DNA from 2 places in the Undibacterium sp. Ji50W genome. Region 1 is predicted to be linked to the other one. Evidence: predicted binding sites of a transcription regulator. Region 1 holds the regulator's gene; the other holds the start of a gene.
The links. Region 1 encodes FliA, which starts transcription of late flagellar genes. Its sites were predicted from a motif close to CTAAAGTTTNNNNNNNNNNNGCCGNTA; they were not measured.
Positions count from the first base shown of each region.

Region 2: ACO0K9_RS03785 (tandem-95 repeat protein) is a predicted target of FliA. The motif match lies at 5,636-5,662, and genes of this name have one in related genera.

Region 1 is NZ_JBMPOX010000001.1:59,660-67,705, forward strand. It holds gene flhA (flagellar biosynthesis protein FlhA) at 1-904, shown strand, start outside; gene flhF (flagellar biosynthesis protein FlhF) at 901-2,235, shown strand; gene ACO0K9_RS00310 (MinD/ParA family ATP-binding protein) at 2,228-3,070, shown strand; gene ACO0K9_RS00315 (RNA polymerase sigma factor FliA) at 3,075-3,806, shown strand; gene ACO0K9_RS00320 (flagellar motor protein) at 3,788-4,528, shown strand; gene motD (flagellar motor protein MotD) at 4,562-5,398, shown strand; gene ACO0K9_RS00330 (flagella synthesis protein FlgN) at 5,543-6,034, opposite strand; gene flgM (flagellar biosynthesis anti-sigma factor FlgM) at 6,037-6,345, opposite strand; gene flgA (flagellar basal body P-ring formation chaperone FlgA) at 6,488-7,219, opposite strand; gene flgB (flagellar basal body rod protein FlgB) at 7,397-7,801, shown strand; gene flgC (flagellar basal body rod protein FlgC) at 7,867-8,046, shown strand, end outside.
Region 2 is NZ_JBMPOX010000001.1:874,431-882,476, reverse strand. It holds gene ACO0K9_RS03805 (glycoside hydrolase) at 161-1,942, opposite strand; gene ACO0K9_RS03800 (bifunctional helix-turn-helix transcriptional regulator/GNAT family N-acetyltransferase) at 2,398-3,366, shown strand; gene ACO0K9_RS03795 (patatin-like phospholipase family protein) at 3,420-4,850, opposite strand; gene ACO0K9_RS03790 (hypothetical protein) at 5,226-5,390, shown strand; gene ACO0K9_RS03785 (tandem-95 repeat protein) at 5,774-8,046, shown strand, end outside.

The DNA.
Region 1 (8,046 bases):
AGTCGGCTTTTTGTCACCGCCTGTACATATCCGTGACAATCTTGAACTCAAGCCTTCGGCCTATCGCATCACTCTCAAAGGGGTGGAAGTCGGTGTTGGTGAAGCCCTTAGCGGCCAGTATCTGGCGATTAATCCGGGTATGGTCACTGGCAATTTGCCTGGTACGGTCACGAATGATCCGGCCTTTGGCCTGCCTGCCGTATGGATCGATGGCGGCATGCGCGATCAGGCGCAGGCGATGGGGTATACCGTCGTCGATTCGGGCACCGTCATCGCCACGCATCTGAATCACTTGATCACTTCACATGCTGCCGAGTTGCTGGGTCGTCAGGAAGTGCAGTTGCTGATGGATCACCTGGCCAAGGATATGCCGAAGATGGTGGAAGAACTGGTACCGAAAATCCTGCCTTTGTCTGTGTTGCAAAAAGTCTTGCAGAACCTGTTGATTGAAGGCGTGCATATCCGCGATATGCGTACCATCATCGAATGCCTGTCAGAGCAGGCCATGCATACCCAGGATGCCGCTGAGCTGACTGCCCAGGTGCGGATTGCGCTTGGCCGTGCCATCGTGCAGCAGATCTTCCCGACCGGGAATGAACTGACCGTCATGACGCTGGATAACCGTCTGGAACGCCTGCTGATGCAAGCCCTGCAGACCAGTGGTGCCGATGGTGCCGGGATTGAGCCGGGTCTGGCCGACACACTGGCGACCCAGACCGAAGCCGCTGCCCAGCACCAGGAACAGTTGGGCCTGACACCGGTCTTGCTGGTGCCAGCACCGCTGCGGGCCTTGCTGTCGCGCTTCTTGCGTCGCACGGTGCCGCAACTGAAAGTTTTATCGCACGCAGAATTACCTGAAACAAAAACAATTAAAGTCACCAGCCTGGTTGGAGCGCAATCATGAACGTCAGAAAATTTACCGCAAATACTTCTCGCGAAGCTTTGCGCATGTTGCGGGATGCCCTGGGCGCTGATGCGGTGATTTTGTCCAACCGCAATGTCGGCGGCAAGGTCGAGATACTGGCCATGGCGGATGAAGCCATCAGTGCCATTGCACCTTCATCCGGTGATGAAGCGCCAGCACTGGTGTCACCATCAGTGTCGCCAGCGCCACCAGTGCCACGCATACCCGATACACCACGCTTTGCACCGCGCTATCAGGCTGAAGCACAAGTTGAAGCAGCGGCCGTCATCCGTCGACCGCTGAAACCGGCGATCGCCCTGGATGCCGATATTGAAGCTGCTGTCAGCGCTGGTGAATTGAATAATGTGATGTCGGAAATCCGCTCCATGCGCAGCATGCTGGAGTCACAACTGGCAGAAATATCCTGGACCCAGACCCAGAAGCGGCATCCGCAGAAGGCAGAAATCCTGCGTGAAATGCTGGCCACGGGTTTCAGTGCAGGCTTGTCACGCTATCTGGTAGAAAAATTGCCGGAAGCTGGCAAGGTCGAAAATGGCCTGGAATGGATCAAGAATACGCTGGTGCGTAATCTGTCCACCATCGACAATGAAAACGAAATGCTGGAAAAAGGCGGTGTGTATGCGCTGGTAGGGCCGACCGGCGTCGGCAAGACCACGACCACGGCCAAGCTGGCGGCGCGTTGCGTGATGCGCCATGGGCCTTCCAAACTGGCCTTGATCACTACTGACGGCTACCGTATTGGCGGTTTTGAACAATTGCGCATTTACGGCAAGATACTCGGCGTCATGGTGCATGCCGTCAAGGATGAGGCAGATTTGCGCATCGCCTTGTCCGAACTCAAGAACAAGCATACGGTATTGATTGATACTGTGGGTGTCAGTCAGCGCGATAAAATGGTGACCGAACAGGTTGCCATGTTGTCAGGAACAGACACTCCGGTAAAGCGCCTGCTGTGCCTGAATGCTACCTCCACCGGCGAAACCCTGAGCGAAGTGGTACGCGCTTACCAGGGTAATGGTCTGGCGGGTTGTATTTTCACCAAGCTGGACGAAGCTGCCACCATAGGTGGTGCGCTGGATATTGCGATACGTCAGAAACTCATGGTGTATTACGTTGCCAGCGGCCAGCGGGTGCCAGAAGATCTGCATATCGCCAATAAGCTGTACCTGATAGACCGTGCCTTTAAACTGAAACGCGAGACAGCCGCCTTCCGCCTGCTGTATGAAGAATTGCCTTTGCTGATGGCTGGCACCATGGGTGCCGGGAATGGTGCGCGTGCTGCTGTGTCCAGGGAGGTGTCCCTTGGCTAGTTTTGATCAGGCAGAAGGCTTGCGCCGCATGCTGGCCAGCCCCAAACCCAGGGTGTTCACTTTCCTGTCGGCCTTGAAGGAAGATGAAAAAAGTGGCATGTTGGTTAATCTGGGTGTATCGCTGGCAAAGCAGGGTAGTGAGGTATTGATGATCGATGCGCGGGCCTCGGACAATAGCGTGGGTGCTTGGCTGAATGCAAGCAATGATCGTACCTTGTTGGATGTAGCGAGACAACAGCGTACAATGAAGGAAGCGATCAAAATGGTGGCTGCTGGCTTGTCGGTGACGATGCTGACCAGGCAGGCGTCGTTGTCGTCGGCTTTGCCGCCAGAAAGTGCACGGCAACTGACCAAAGTGTTTGATGTCGTGGCAAACCAGGCAGACCTGGTGATGGTCGATGGCGACATCAATGCGAATGACGCATTTGCGCTGGCATCACTGGATGACAGTGAATTGGTGATACAGGTTTCTGCCGATCCGCATATGATCAAGGCCGCATACGGACTGATCAAGCGGGTCAGCAACAGGGTAGGAAGGCGCGGTTACGGTATTCTGGTATCCGGCGCATCAGAAAATGAGGCGAGATTGATTTACACAAATATGGCGCAGGCTGCCAGCCGTTATCTGGCTGTGCCTTTGCACTATGTCGGCCATGTGCCGGAAGATGAACATGTAAGAAAGGCTGCGCATTTGGGACGCTCCGTGATTGATGCTTTTCCAAAAGCGCGTGCTTCGCTGGCTTTTTCCCGGCTGGCGGAACAATTGGCGACGACTGCGCGTTCGACATTATGTTTAGAGGGAGTCCCTGAGCTGGGTGTCGGTCTCGGAATATAATCACATGTACACCGCTAGCGGAAAGTCAGATAAAAACTTCCTCCTCCGGGAGCACGCCCCACTGGTCAAGCGCCTTGCTTACCAGTTGAAGGCGCGTCTGCCTCCCAGTGTGGAGGTGGATGATCTTGTGCAGGCGGGCATGATAGGTTTGCTGGATGCAGTTAACCGCTATGAAGACACGCATGGTGCCCAGTTTGAAACCTATGCTGTGCAGCGCATACGTGGCGCCATGCTGGATGAGTTACGCAGCAGCGACTGGTTGCCGCGCGGCGTACGCCAGAACATGCGCAAGATAGAAAATGCCATGAATACCCTGCAGCAAAAGCTGGGCAGGCCACCTCTGGAAACCGAGGTCGCCAAGTCACTCAAGCTGTCGCTGGAGGAATACCAGGACATGCTGACCGATAGTGGCGGCCATCAACTGGTGTATTACGAAGACTTTCATGACGCCGACACCAAAGAGCATTTCCTCGATCATTATTGTTCTGACCTGTCGGGCGATCCCCTGCAGGATTTGTTGAATGATGATTTCCGTGATGCCGTGATCGGGGCGATTGACAGCTTGCCCGAACGTGAAAAATTGCTGATGGGCTTGTATTATGAGCAAGAATTGAACTTGAAGGAAATCGGGGCCGTGATGGGTGTTTCCGAATCACGGGTGTCGCAATTGCATAGTCAGGCGGTAGCCAGGCTCAGGGCGTACTTAAGGGAGAAGGCGTGGACTGGGCTAGCATAGTCGGACTTTTACTGATAGTTGTCGGCATCGTTTCTGGTCAGTTGCTGGAAGGTGGCCGTCTTTCTTCCCTGGTGCAGCCAGCCGCTTTTGTCATCGTAGTGGTGGGTACTATCGGTGCGGTGCTGATGCAAAGCCGCATCAAGGCCTTTATGCGGGGCGTACGCATGTTGCGCTGGGTGGTGTCAGAGCCGCCGGACAACAGCAAAAAGAATGTTGAAGAAGCCCTGGTCTGGAGTGTGGTCGCCAGGAGAGAGGGCTTTCTCAGCCTGGAACGCTATATGAATGCGTCAATCGATCCCTTCATCAGCAAGGGGTTGCGCCTGGTGATCGATGGCATCGACCCGATCCGGCTCAAGGATATCCTGGATGTTGATATTTCGCTGTATGAGATGGAACAGCGCCAGGCTGCCAAGATCTGGGAAGCGGCGGGCGGTTATTCGCCCACCATCGGTATTCTGGGTGCGGTGCTGGGCTTGATACATGTGATGGAAAACCTGACTGACCCATCCAAGCTGGGCGGCGGCATTGCGGTGGCCTTTGTGGCAACGATTTATGGCGTGGGCATGGCCAATCTGTTGTTTTTGCCGGTCAGTTACAAGCTCAAAGAGATCATCAACAGGGAAGTCACGCGGCGGGAAATGTTGTCTGATATTTTTTACAGTATTGCCCTGGGCGACAGCCCACGCGTGGTGGAAGAGCGATTAACCAATCATAGAAATTGATGGCTTGCCTGCTGTGATGCCTTAAAGAACCCTATGGCCAGAAGAAAATACCACGAAGAACCCGAGAACCACGATCGCTGGCTGGTTTCTTACGCCGATTTTATTACCCTGTTGTTTGCGTTCTTTGTGGTGATGTATGCGATTTCCTCTCTGAATGAGGGCAAATACCGGGTCTTGTCGAATTCGCTGACCGGGGCTTTTGGCAAGGTCATGGTGAATCCCAAGACCGTGGATAGGCCGAATGAACCCATTGTCAAGCTTGACCCGCTGCCTCTGGTAAAAAACAGCCGCGCAAATGAAGCCTTGCGTAAAGAAAAGGCGCAAATGACGACCATGGCCAAGGATATCATGACAGTGCTGGAACCGCTGGTGCGGGAAGGCAAGGTCAGGGTCAGTCAGACCAGTCGCGGCATCACCATAGAAATCAATGCCAGCCTGTTGTTTGCACCAGGCGAGGCACGCCTGAATATAGATTCGGTGCAGGCCTTGAAAGCGATTGCAGGCGTCCTCAAGGCCGATACCCATGCCATACAGGTCGAGGGGCATACCGATAATATCCCCATCAAGAACCCGATTTTTCCTTCCAACTGGGAATTGTCGGCGGTACGCGCCAGCACGGTGGCCAGGTTGCTGACTGAAAACGGTGTCGATGAAATCAGGGTGACAGCCGTAGGGCAGGGGGCGAAATTGCCGGTCAGTGACAATGACACGACCGAGGGCCGGGCCAGGAACCGCCGGGTATCGGTGACCATACTGGCGGTATTACCAGAGCCGGTAGTGGATGTGCCCATCTCGCCAGCGGCGCCAGCTTCTGTGGCTGTACCAGCGCCGGTATCGGTGCCGGCTGCTGTGACGACGCCTCTGCGATAAAATTGTGATGCGAACGGTGATGCTAGACTTTGATGCTGGACTCAGATGTGAGATTTTGATGCGAGACTGCATTGTGTTTGGCACGCTAAAACAAAAACAGACCCGAGGGTCTGTTTTTTTTATGGGAAGCATCTGTCGGCCGTATCAGGTGGCGATATAGCCCTTGCCTGATGTGCCCCTGATCGTGGACTGGCCATTCGGGCCATACATGGGGGAAGCGTTCTGGTTTCCCTGTTGTAATACGCTTAACATGGCCTGGCTTTGTGCCAGGCGGCGATTAATTAACAGACCATTGGTCTTGTTGTCTTCTTTTGCCTGCATCGACAGTTGCAGAAGCTGATCCCAGTGTGTACCTGCATCATCGGCACGGCCAGCTTGCTGCAAATACGCCTTCATGCCATCCAGGTCTGCCCGGTAACCAAGTTGTGTCAGAAACGCATTGCGCTTTTTTTCCAGCTCGGACATCTTGCCTACCAGTTGCCCTTTGCTTTGGGTGTAATCGTTGAGTAAGCTGACATCGCTATCAACAAGTGCGGACTGCTCTTTTTTCAGCAATTCAGCCAGGGAAGACATGGTGACGACTTCTTCCTTCAGGCATTGTTCAATTGCGGTATGTCCGGAACTTGTTGGGCTCATGGCTAGCGTTTTCTTGCGTTAAGTAAGTCTTTGACTGTTTCCAGAAGCCCATCAGCGACTTTTTCCGAGTTCACTTGAAAGCGTCCCTCAGAAATGGCCAGCTTGATCTCTTCCACCTTCTTCGTCTCGAATACAGCATTGCTTGCCTGTGTGCTTTGCAGAGCCTGCAATTGCGTGGACAGGGTCGAAATTTGCACCTTCGACGAATTCGCAACAGGTGCCGGCGTGTTATCTGCCGGTTTTTCCGTGCGTGCCTGCTGCGGGCTTACGGGAAGCCCTGAGGTCTTGTTAAGTGCGTCATCAATTTTCACAGCGATACCCTCAGTGTGGGAATTACAAACATCTACATCCAGTTTATCGGCTGTGTAATTTTAAACTTTAACCTTACCTCAAAAAAATATTGCACCATCTTAATAATGTTTCTTTCAGGCATTCTTTTTGCTTGTTTTTTTGCTAGTAAACTATTTCTATGATGCCACCATTTTTGGCGATGCCGCTAATGGTCTGTCCCGAACTTGTTTTCGCTTTGGCAACTTGTCCATCCGAAGCATTGTTCAGCGCTACCCCATCGGTAGCCACCTGAAAGCCAGGGCCAGTGCTGATTACCCGTACCGATTGCCCTTGCTGTACTACTGCCGGGCTCTTCAGGACATCTGCCCGCAATATGCTGCCGGAAGCCAGTGACATCTGCATGCTTTTGCCGACAGCCTGTTCAGGGCTGGTGACGACACCGGCCGGCAATTTTGAAATATCGCCGCGTAATTTGCTCAGATCGGCCATGGTAATGACTTGCCCATGGGAAATGGCATTGGCAGTCACATAATAATCAGCCGTCACTTGCACATTGGCTTGCAAATAGATGAGCCAGGTGGCGGGTGCGCCGCATTTGATGGCCAGGGTCACCTTGCCCCAGGGCTTGCTGCCTGGCGGTAAATAGGGGTTGAGGGCGTCACAGGCCTGTAGGTTCAGGCGTTTGTCAACGTCGGCGACGGTGATTTGCACTTCGCCGTTCAAGCCGCTGGTTTGCAATGTCAGAAAATCAAGAGCCACCTGCTTGAGTTGGGCCGGGTCTTGCGCTGTAGCAGCGCTGGCTGCCTGTGCCACCCCGCTCGCGCCCACCAGCGCCATCAAGAGCCATGCCGACCAGCGTTTGCCTGTTTGTAGTGGGAGTAGTGGGAGTTTCATCCTGATTCCTGCGTTTATCTGTTCTGGATTCCATTTTAGGATTCCTGCAGGTTTTTGAAAGCGGGAATAAGCAGGTTTTTCTCGTTCTGATTGCCTGATCAAACTTGCCCGGTGGCGAATAATATGCAAGGTATAGCAAACCGTGGGCATGCCTGACCGGTGGTAAAGGAGAAAATGATGGCTGGTGGACTGGATGATTTCTTGCGCTTTCATGAAGCGGCTTTGTCCGTCAGAGGGCAGCGTCAGCAATTGCTGGCATCGAATATTGCGAATGCTGATACGCCGAATTATAAGGCCAAGGATGTTGATTTTTCGGCAGCGCTGAGCAATGCCCTGCATCAGAACCTGACGCAGTCGCCAACGGCGCTGAATAAAACGGCAAGTCAGCATATGGATACATCGACCATGGTAGCCGGTGTGGCAGCCCAGTACCGGCCTACGATACAGGGTAGTGTGGATGGCAACACGGTGGATATGGATGTGGAACGCAATCAGTTCACCGACAATGCCTTGCGTTATGAGGCCAGCCTGACCATCATCAATATGCAGATTAAAAATATGCTGGCAGCCATTCAGGGTTGAATTGGGGCTAAATTCAGGGTTAAACAGAAACACAGAATAGAAGCATAGATACAAGGACCATCATCATGTCACTCTTTAATGTATTTAATGTTGCCGGTTCAGCCATGAGTGCTCAATCGCAGCGTCTGAACGTGGTGTCAAGCAACCTGGCGAATGCCGATAGTGTCACCAGTTCGGACGGCCAGCCATATAAAGCCAAGCAGGTGGTATTCAGTGCCGTGCCTATGGCGGGTACGGCTTCCACC
Region 2 (8,046 bases), 810 kb from region 1:
ACCATCACTTCAAAATGGAGCCGGTCAGGTGCGTTGTTCAGGCGACACGTATCCGGACTTTCAGTCCTCAACCCAACACCCACCGGCTTTAGCCGGTGGGTGTTTAGTCTGCAGCGCGTTACCCGCCGACCGCGTCGCCCATCCCTGGGCACCAGCCGGACTAGTTGACGACGTCGATCCGGTCCGCCTGCACGATGACGCTGGTGGCGTGCGAGTTCTTCAAGCCGGTCACTCGCACCTTGATCGTGTGGGTGCCGAGCGGCAAGGTCGGCGTTGCATAGGTGAGCGTGTTGTCGGTCCGGGTCGTCGCGTACAGATCGACGTCGGTCTCGGCGCCGTCGTCGACCGAGAAGGCGGCGATGCCCTGGTTACTCGCGCGTGAACCGTACACGCGCGCCTGGGTGCCCGTGAAGGTCAGCGAATAAGTACTGCCGACCAGCGAACTCCAGTGGTTCTGTCCGCTGTACGCACCGGTTTGGTTGCCCGAGCACCAGGTCGCGCCGCAATTGCTGGTCGAATAGGTGAAGGACGAATCGTTGGTCGACGTCGCCTGCGGCGTGTAGTTGGCCCCGGTGACCACCCAAGTGGTCACCGAATTGGGCGGTAACGACGCCACCATGCTGCCGCCGGAGACGGCCACGTTGCCGATATTGGCCACGTTCTGCGTCGAACTGGTCCGATAGCCCTGGGCGCTGGCACCGAGGCTGGTGAAATTGCTCAGCGCGTAGGTGACCGGCACGGTGTTGGCGGTCCAGTTGGTGGTGACGATCGTCAACGTATTGGCGTTGCCGTCGTACGCAGCCAGCGAATTGCCGTCGTTGATGTCGATGAACACCGCGCCCGGCTTGATGTAGCGGGTGTAGTTCGCGTAGATGTAGTAGTTCTTGTTGATCGTATAGCTGTGGCTGGTGTAGTCGATCGTCATCAGGGTAGGCCAGTCCGGCTGCCAGATCGCCCAGGCCAAAGGTTTGAGCTCGCGGATATCTTTGGTCAGTTGTTGCGACAGCGACTTGCCGGTCGTCTCCGCGCTGCCCCACTCGGACATCACCAGGCGCTTGCCGGCCGCCGCCGCCGCGCTCGCCAATTGGCTGCGCTTGCTGCCCGCGTAGCTGTGAGTGTTAATTTCAGTCATCGCCGCCTTGGTCTCCGCCGAGTAGCCAGCGAAAATGCTCACCCCGTTGTCGATGTTGTAGCTGTCCATTGAGGCAACCGTCGTCAGCGGGCTGAACGATGGCAGTAGCGACGCCAGGCTTTGTACGATCACGCCCTGTTGCGCTGGCGTGACGGCTGCGCCTTCCTGCTTGGTGCTACCGAATTTCCACCACGAGGTGTCGGGCTCGTTGGTCGCTTCAATATGGCGGAAGGTGAGGCCGTAGCTGTTGGCGAAGTGGCCGACCACAGTGGCGAGATAACGCGGGAAGCTGTTGGCCCCGGTGCCGGTGTAGGCGTCTGACATATTGCTCGAGGTGGCGTCGGCGCTGCCGGTCGAACTGCCGCTGACGGTCATCCACCACGGCGGCGAATTCGATTGCGCCTCCAGGAACACGGCGCCGTTAGCGTACGCCCGTTGCGCGACCCAGCGCTGGTTGGCGTCGGCGTTCCAGTCGAACGCGCCGTTGATCTGCAACTGGTAACCGGGCACCGCGTGCGGATAGAGGATCGTGTTGTAGCAAGGACAGTCGCCGCCGCCGATGTTGTAGCGGGCGTAGGTGAGCCCGAGGCCGGTCGGCGGCGGCGCGAACAGGGCGTCGACCAGTGCCGAGCGGGTCGGATCACTCCAACTGCCGACCCCATTCGCCCACCACGACAGGGTGGTGCCGAATCCCTCGAAGGTCTGGTACTGCGTCTTGACGTTCACGGTTGCCGTGTACTGGGCCGATGCGGGGTTGGCCACGCTGCCGATCAAGGCCATCGCAGCCGCTATTTTTAAAATATTGTTCACAAACGCTCCTTTGATTTTTGATTTTCTGAATGCTCGACATTAGCTGCACAGCAAAGCGATGGCAAGTCGATATGGTAACGTTGTCATGCTGCGGCGACAAACAAGGCAATGGACAACCGGGCGATCGATTTGTGTGAATGGTAACGTTACCACAGTCGCGCCGCGGCGGCCATAGTAGAGACAAATAAAAATTTAGTGGCGTTTAAAGAGGGTATTTTTTCGTGCAATTTGACGCGGTAATGGATTTTTCAACACATTTATGCAGACCGAAAATTAGCTTTGGTTGGACGTTGCAATAATTAGCCTGAGAATTCAAGCACTGATGAAAACTTTTACCTTTTCGAGGGGATGAATAGAAATAGTCACTTGCACAAGTTGCGTTTCGCAACTATATTGATCAATAAATGCTTGCGGAACGCAACTAATAACTACTATGCAAAAATAAGAGATTGCCCATGAACCTTGTCGATCCTTCAACTGAACCACGGGAAACCACCATTCTGGAATTGCGCGAGTTTTCCCGAAGACTGGTGCGTGAACTCGGTTTTATGCGGCCGACCCTGGCCGACAGCGGTCTTGCTCCTTCGGCTGTGCATGCCATTCTCGAAATCGGTGCCAGGCCAGGCATGAATGCCAAGACTTTAGGCAGCATCCTGCTATTGGATAAATCGAACACCAGCCGGCAAGTAAGCAAGCTGGAGTCTAGTGGACTGGTCGAACGCAAAGCAGCCAGTGAAGATGCCCGCTCGTCTAACCTGTATTTGACAAGCGCCGGACAAAAGATACGAAAAAAAATCGACCGATACGCAAGCAATCAAGTGTCTGGTGCGCTGAGCCGCATCATTCCAGCCGACCAGCAAGCCCTGGTACGCTCACTGGCTTTGTATGTTGATGCGCTTGCGCAAAACAAGCAAGTCAGCACAGACACTGACAATCCTGCGGACAGGGCTATCCTTGAAGCTTACCAGCCTGGCTGTATTGGCGACATTGCAGGCTTGCACGCCCGGTTCTATTCAAAGCATTGGGGCTTCGGTGCATTCTTCGAGCAAAAGGTAGCAACAGAACTGGCCAGTTTCACAGGCAGCTTGCCGGCAAATGGCAAGGCTTTGTGGACCTATTCAGACAATGGACGCTCACTGGCTTCTATTGCAATCGACGGTGATGATGAAACAGGCATGGCGCATTTGCGATGGTTCATTGTCGATGATTCCTTGCGTGGTTCAGGTATTGGGCGTCAACTCATGACGCGAGCGATGAAATACGCCGACGAGCGTTTTAACGAAACCTATCTCTGGACATTCAAGGGCCTGGATGCCGCACGCCATTTATATGAATCCTTCGGTTTTCAACTGACCGATGAAGAAGAGGGCGTGCAATGGGGGAGCCGCGTCACTGAACAGCGGTTCAGCAGGAAATTGCCATGACGTGAAGCTGAATGGAGCAGGGCGATGCATAAACTTTACAACTGCGATTTGTATTATTCCACCATTTGTTGTTTGAAAGACTGAAGCTTTGATTCTTGCTGCTGAGGAGGTGATGCCTTCTTGAGGCTTTCCAGCATGCGCTGAAACTCCGGGGATTGGCGCAGCACTTCACGGCCTGCCAACTGCAGTTGTTCAACATAACTGGGCGCGATCGTAAAGGCGGTTGGCACCTGCAACAGCGCACGACGTTGGCGGTTGTCTTTAATGTCTCGCAGGCTGACGCTGATGACGTGCATTTCTGCATCGGCGGCAAAGGGGCTGTCTTTTTTGCCGCGATGTTCGATGATTTCACGGTTCCAGCGCGTGACATCATCGTTGAGCATGGCCAGTGTGACCTGGGAATCGCGTGAGCCTACGCCAAACAAGAGCGCATCTGCGACTTGCCCTGTTGTCGGTACCTTATCATTCTGATCGATTCTTTCTGCCAGATCGCGTTCTGAATTTATCGAAATTAACACCACACGCCGTATTGATCCCGGCGGCGCATCGCGAAAATTGGCCTGCACTGATCCGTCGGCAATGGCCCTGTCCAGTAGCATCCTGACACCCAGATTATCGGTCAACCCACCATCCACCAGATGTAGAAAAGGGCGTTCGGCAGCATTTTTATAACTGTCTTCAGTGGCTTTGATGATGTGTGACCTATAATTGTCTGCACCCAAATTGCCTTTGCTGACCCTGGTGGCATCCGGGCGCTTAGGGCAATCTTGCGCGTAATTGCGCAGTGTTAACGGTGTCAGGACAATAGGTACTGCCGATGATGCAGCCGCTGCAAAAGACAGGGGAACACTGTCCAGGTCAGAACAGATCAGGGCGAACTGCTCTGCCGTGAATTCAAACGGCGCGCCGGTGGTCAGATCAGTGGCCGTGACAACGAGTTCAGGCGCGCGCGGGTTTTTTTGTAAATCGCCGAAAGTCATGCCGCGATAGAGTCTGTTCAGTTGCTCGCTTAACACCTGGCTGCGACCATACCAGGGTGAGCGTAGCCGATACATTTGTTTGGGCGAAAATGTGGTTTGTATCAAGCTACCTTCAAAATTGGACAACAAAAACTCGGATTCAAAACGAGTGAATGTGTCGTCACCAAAGGCAGCATAATAAGCCGCCAGAATACTGCCGCCAGATACACCGCTGATCATGCCCAGCTTGTCGAGTATCGTCGTCGATTGACCTTCCCAGGTGAATTGGGTGTCTTTCAGTTCACGCAGCACACCCAAACCAAACGCCGCCGCCCGTGCACCACCGCCTGACATGGTGACAGCGACCACGATGGATTGGGTTTTTATCAGTTTGCTTTCCGGTGCAACATTGCCTGGGGTCGCCTTGGCCACTTCATTTTGCCAGGGGTGAAATGTCGAGCAAGCACTTAACAGCGTTGCCAAGCCAAGAACCACGCAGCGTTTCATGTTTGAAAATAATCTCATCTGTATTCTGGTTTAATTCGTTGAATCGCACTGCGCAGTGTGGCCATATTTGATTACGCAAGCGTGAAATGAGCAAATCAGCACCTTACATTACTATCGCCTGTCGCGCCCAAGCCCATATCCGCACTGGTACCGGGCAGTTTTGCTGGATGCAGGTGGCAGAGATGTAAGATTATATAAAGTTTTTTGCAATTTATACCGATGCTGTAGATAAATGTACAAATAATCAGGGATCAACGTGGCAGAGTCAATTTCATTTGTGGGAAGACCAAAATTCGTCCAATTTGCAAACTGGGATTGAACCTCGTCGAGAGGGAATCCTTGTCAAAATCTAGTCATTCGTTCTCGCCATCCTGGTGAGCGACCGGGTTCCTGATGGCCGCACTATCCAATTCTGTGTTGATGTACGCCAGCTCGGTCGGTAGAAAAGGGCTGGAATTGATTGCTATGCTTTTGCTGACAGTGCTTACGCTTACTGTTGTCGTGCTTTCAATTCGCAAGGCCTACGACTTGATCACTGTTCGTTTTCTGATTGCTTAACCTTTCCCTGAGTCGCGCTAATAGGCGTACGAGCAATGACTGCAGTACTTGCCGCTTCAGTTCAATGAAACAGTCGATTTCCCCCACTTGCATTTTGGCAATCGAAATGCGCATCTCTTTGTATTCAATATGGCTGAAATAGTTTCCATAGAACCATCAAGCCAGTCAAATTCCCTCTGAAATTATTGTTTTGCTATTCATTCCTCAAATAAATAAAGCTATTTAAAAATATTTTGAAGAAATCGCTAAACATTTTCTAAATTCCGTGGATACCTTGCGCAGATTAGAAATAGTGCGATTGATCCGTTATGTATTTGCCAATTTAAATTTCCACTTGGCAATGATGGCGGGGCGATATTTACGAACAGCAAAGGGTAAGCAAAATGGTCGGAATAGTAAATGGTCAAGGTTTGGGCGCGAATTTGAATGCATTGAATTTGCTGGGACAAAAGAATCAGTTGAGTCAGTCCCAGATTGGACGAAATGGGCAACGTGTTTATGTCAATGGTAAAAGTGGCAATCTGGTTGTTCAGAATCAAGACCTGCAATTATTCGACCATGGCCTCGATCTGGGCGTTTTACGCACCTACAATAGCAATGGTCAATTTACTGACGACAATGGCGATAACTGGCTGACAGGGTTTTATGCAAAACACCTGGATGTCATCGGCGAAATTGGTGCGACTGGCAGCAGCATAGTCAAGACCGATGCCGATGGCTCGCAAGTCACCTACCATTGGGATGACAGCCAGCAAAAATACACAGGGCACAAAGACGGTGAAGTTAAAAGCACCCTGAGCATTGACGGTGCTCAACTGGTCTGGAGCCAGGGTGATGGTGGTTTGTCCGAGTCCTACGATAGCGCTAGTGGACGCCTGTTGGCCACCATAGACCAGCTCGGCTATCGCGTCAGCTATGAATACAATGCCAACGGCTTGCTCTCCAGGGCAAGCGTAGACAATGGCGTAGCAACCAGCTATCAATATGATGGCAACAACCTCAGTGCAGTCGTCACCCATTATCAGGATCAGGCTGGGCAATGGCATGACCAAAGCACCGTCCACTACGTCTACGATACGCAGAACCGCTTATCCGCGGTTACGTTGACGATAGCAGCAGGTGAGCAGGGTGGTACTGACAGTGTGTACAGCACCCGCTATACCTATGATGGTGACAGCAAGCGCCTTGCCAGCATTACACAAGACGATGGGTCGCAACTGAGTTTCACCTATGAACAAATCGCAGGTGATTATCGCGTCACGCAAATTGAAGATGCCCAGTACGGCATCACCCGTTTTGCCTACGACTTGGGAAACGGTATAACGACCGTTGACGATCCTTTGCATCACAGTACTGTATTGACTTACGGGCCAGATGGCAAATTGACCGCCATTGACCAGCCATTGTCTGATCTGTCCGTGTCCCATACCGACCTGCACTATGACGCTAACGGCAACTTGCTCAGTGTTGCCGGTGAAAACGGTCATGTAAATGAAATGACCTATGACGCGCAAGGCAATCAAACATCTACCCGTGATGCCAATGGCAATACCGTCACCCGCGCCTATGACAGCTTGGGACAACTGCGCAGCGAAACAATCTACCTGACCACTGATACCGATGGATCAGGTCCGGCATTGCCTGCTGATGGCAGCACTACACGTTACTACTACGCACCTGCTCCATCTGGCCGTGGCGAACTGCTCCGGTTTATAGTCAGCGCCGAAGGCCGTATCACCGAATACCGTTACAACGCCCAGGGCCAGCGGATTACCGCATTGGCGTATACCGGCCAATCGCTGGATGCCATCAACCTCAACGGCAATGAAACTGCAGATGCCATCAACACGATGGTGCAAAACCTGGTCAATAGCAAAGATGGACAAGCGCAGTCCCGGGCCGACATTGTGCGCACAGACATGCGCTATGACGCCCATGGTCAATTAAGCAGCGTCATTCGTTTTGCCAAAGTTCTGGTCAATCCCGCTTTTGATGGTGCGGCAGATGGCCAGGCAGAAACCCGCTACGTCTATGACCAGGCGGGTCATCTTCTTTCCAAGCTGGATGTAGAGACGGCACTACAAACCATTTATACCTATGATGGTTTGGGCCGTATCCTTAGCGTCACAGAAGGCAGCCAGGCCGCGGCGGTCAATCAATACGATGATTTGGCAAAACGCGTCACGTTCACGGATGCAGCAGGCGTAAAAACCGTCAATATTTATGACAACCTCGGACACCTCGTCACGTCGGCAACTGATGGTGCAGCTACCGTTGCCAGCTATAACTATGATGCAGCAGGACAGGTCACGTCCTACCAGGACCAAAGCGGCATAAAAGTCTGGAAATTCTATGATGATGCCGGGCATAACATTGCCACCATCGACAGCGCTGGCACGCTGACTGAATTCAGCTATAACAAAGCGGGCGACCTGACCAGGACCCACCTGTACGCCACTGCATTGGATGTGACTACTCTGACAGGGCCAAATGGCGAGCCTAAGAACCTCAAACTTGCAGACCTGCGACCAGCGTCGACAGCAACTGACACATCAACATGGCAAGTGTTTGATGGTGCCAGCCGCCTGGTCTATCAAATTGCCAGCAATGGTGCAGTAACCGAAAACCGTTATGACGGTACTTCCCAACTGACAGA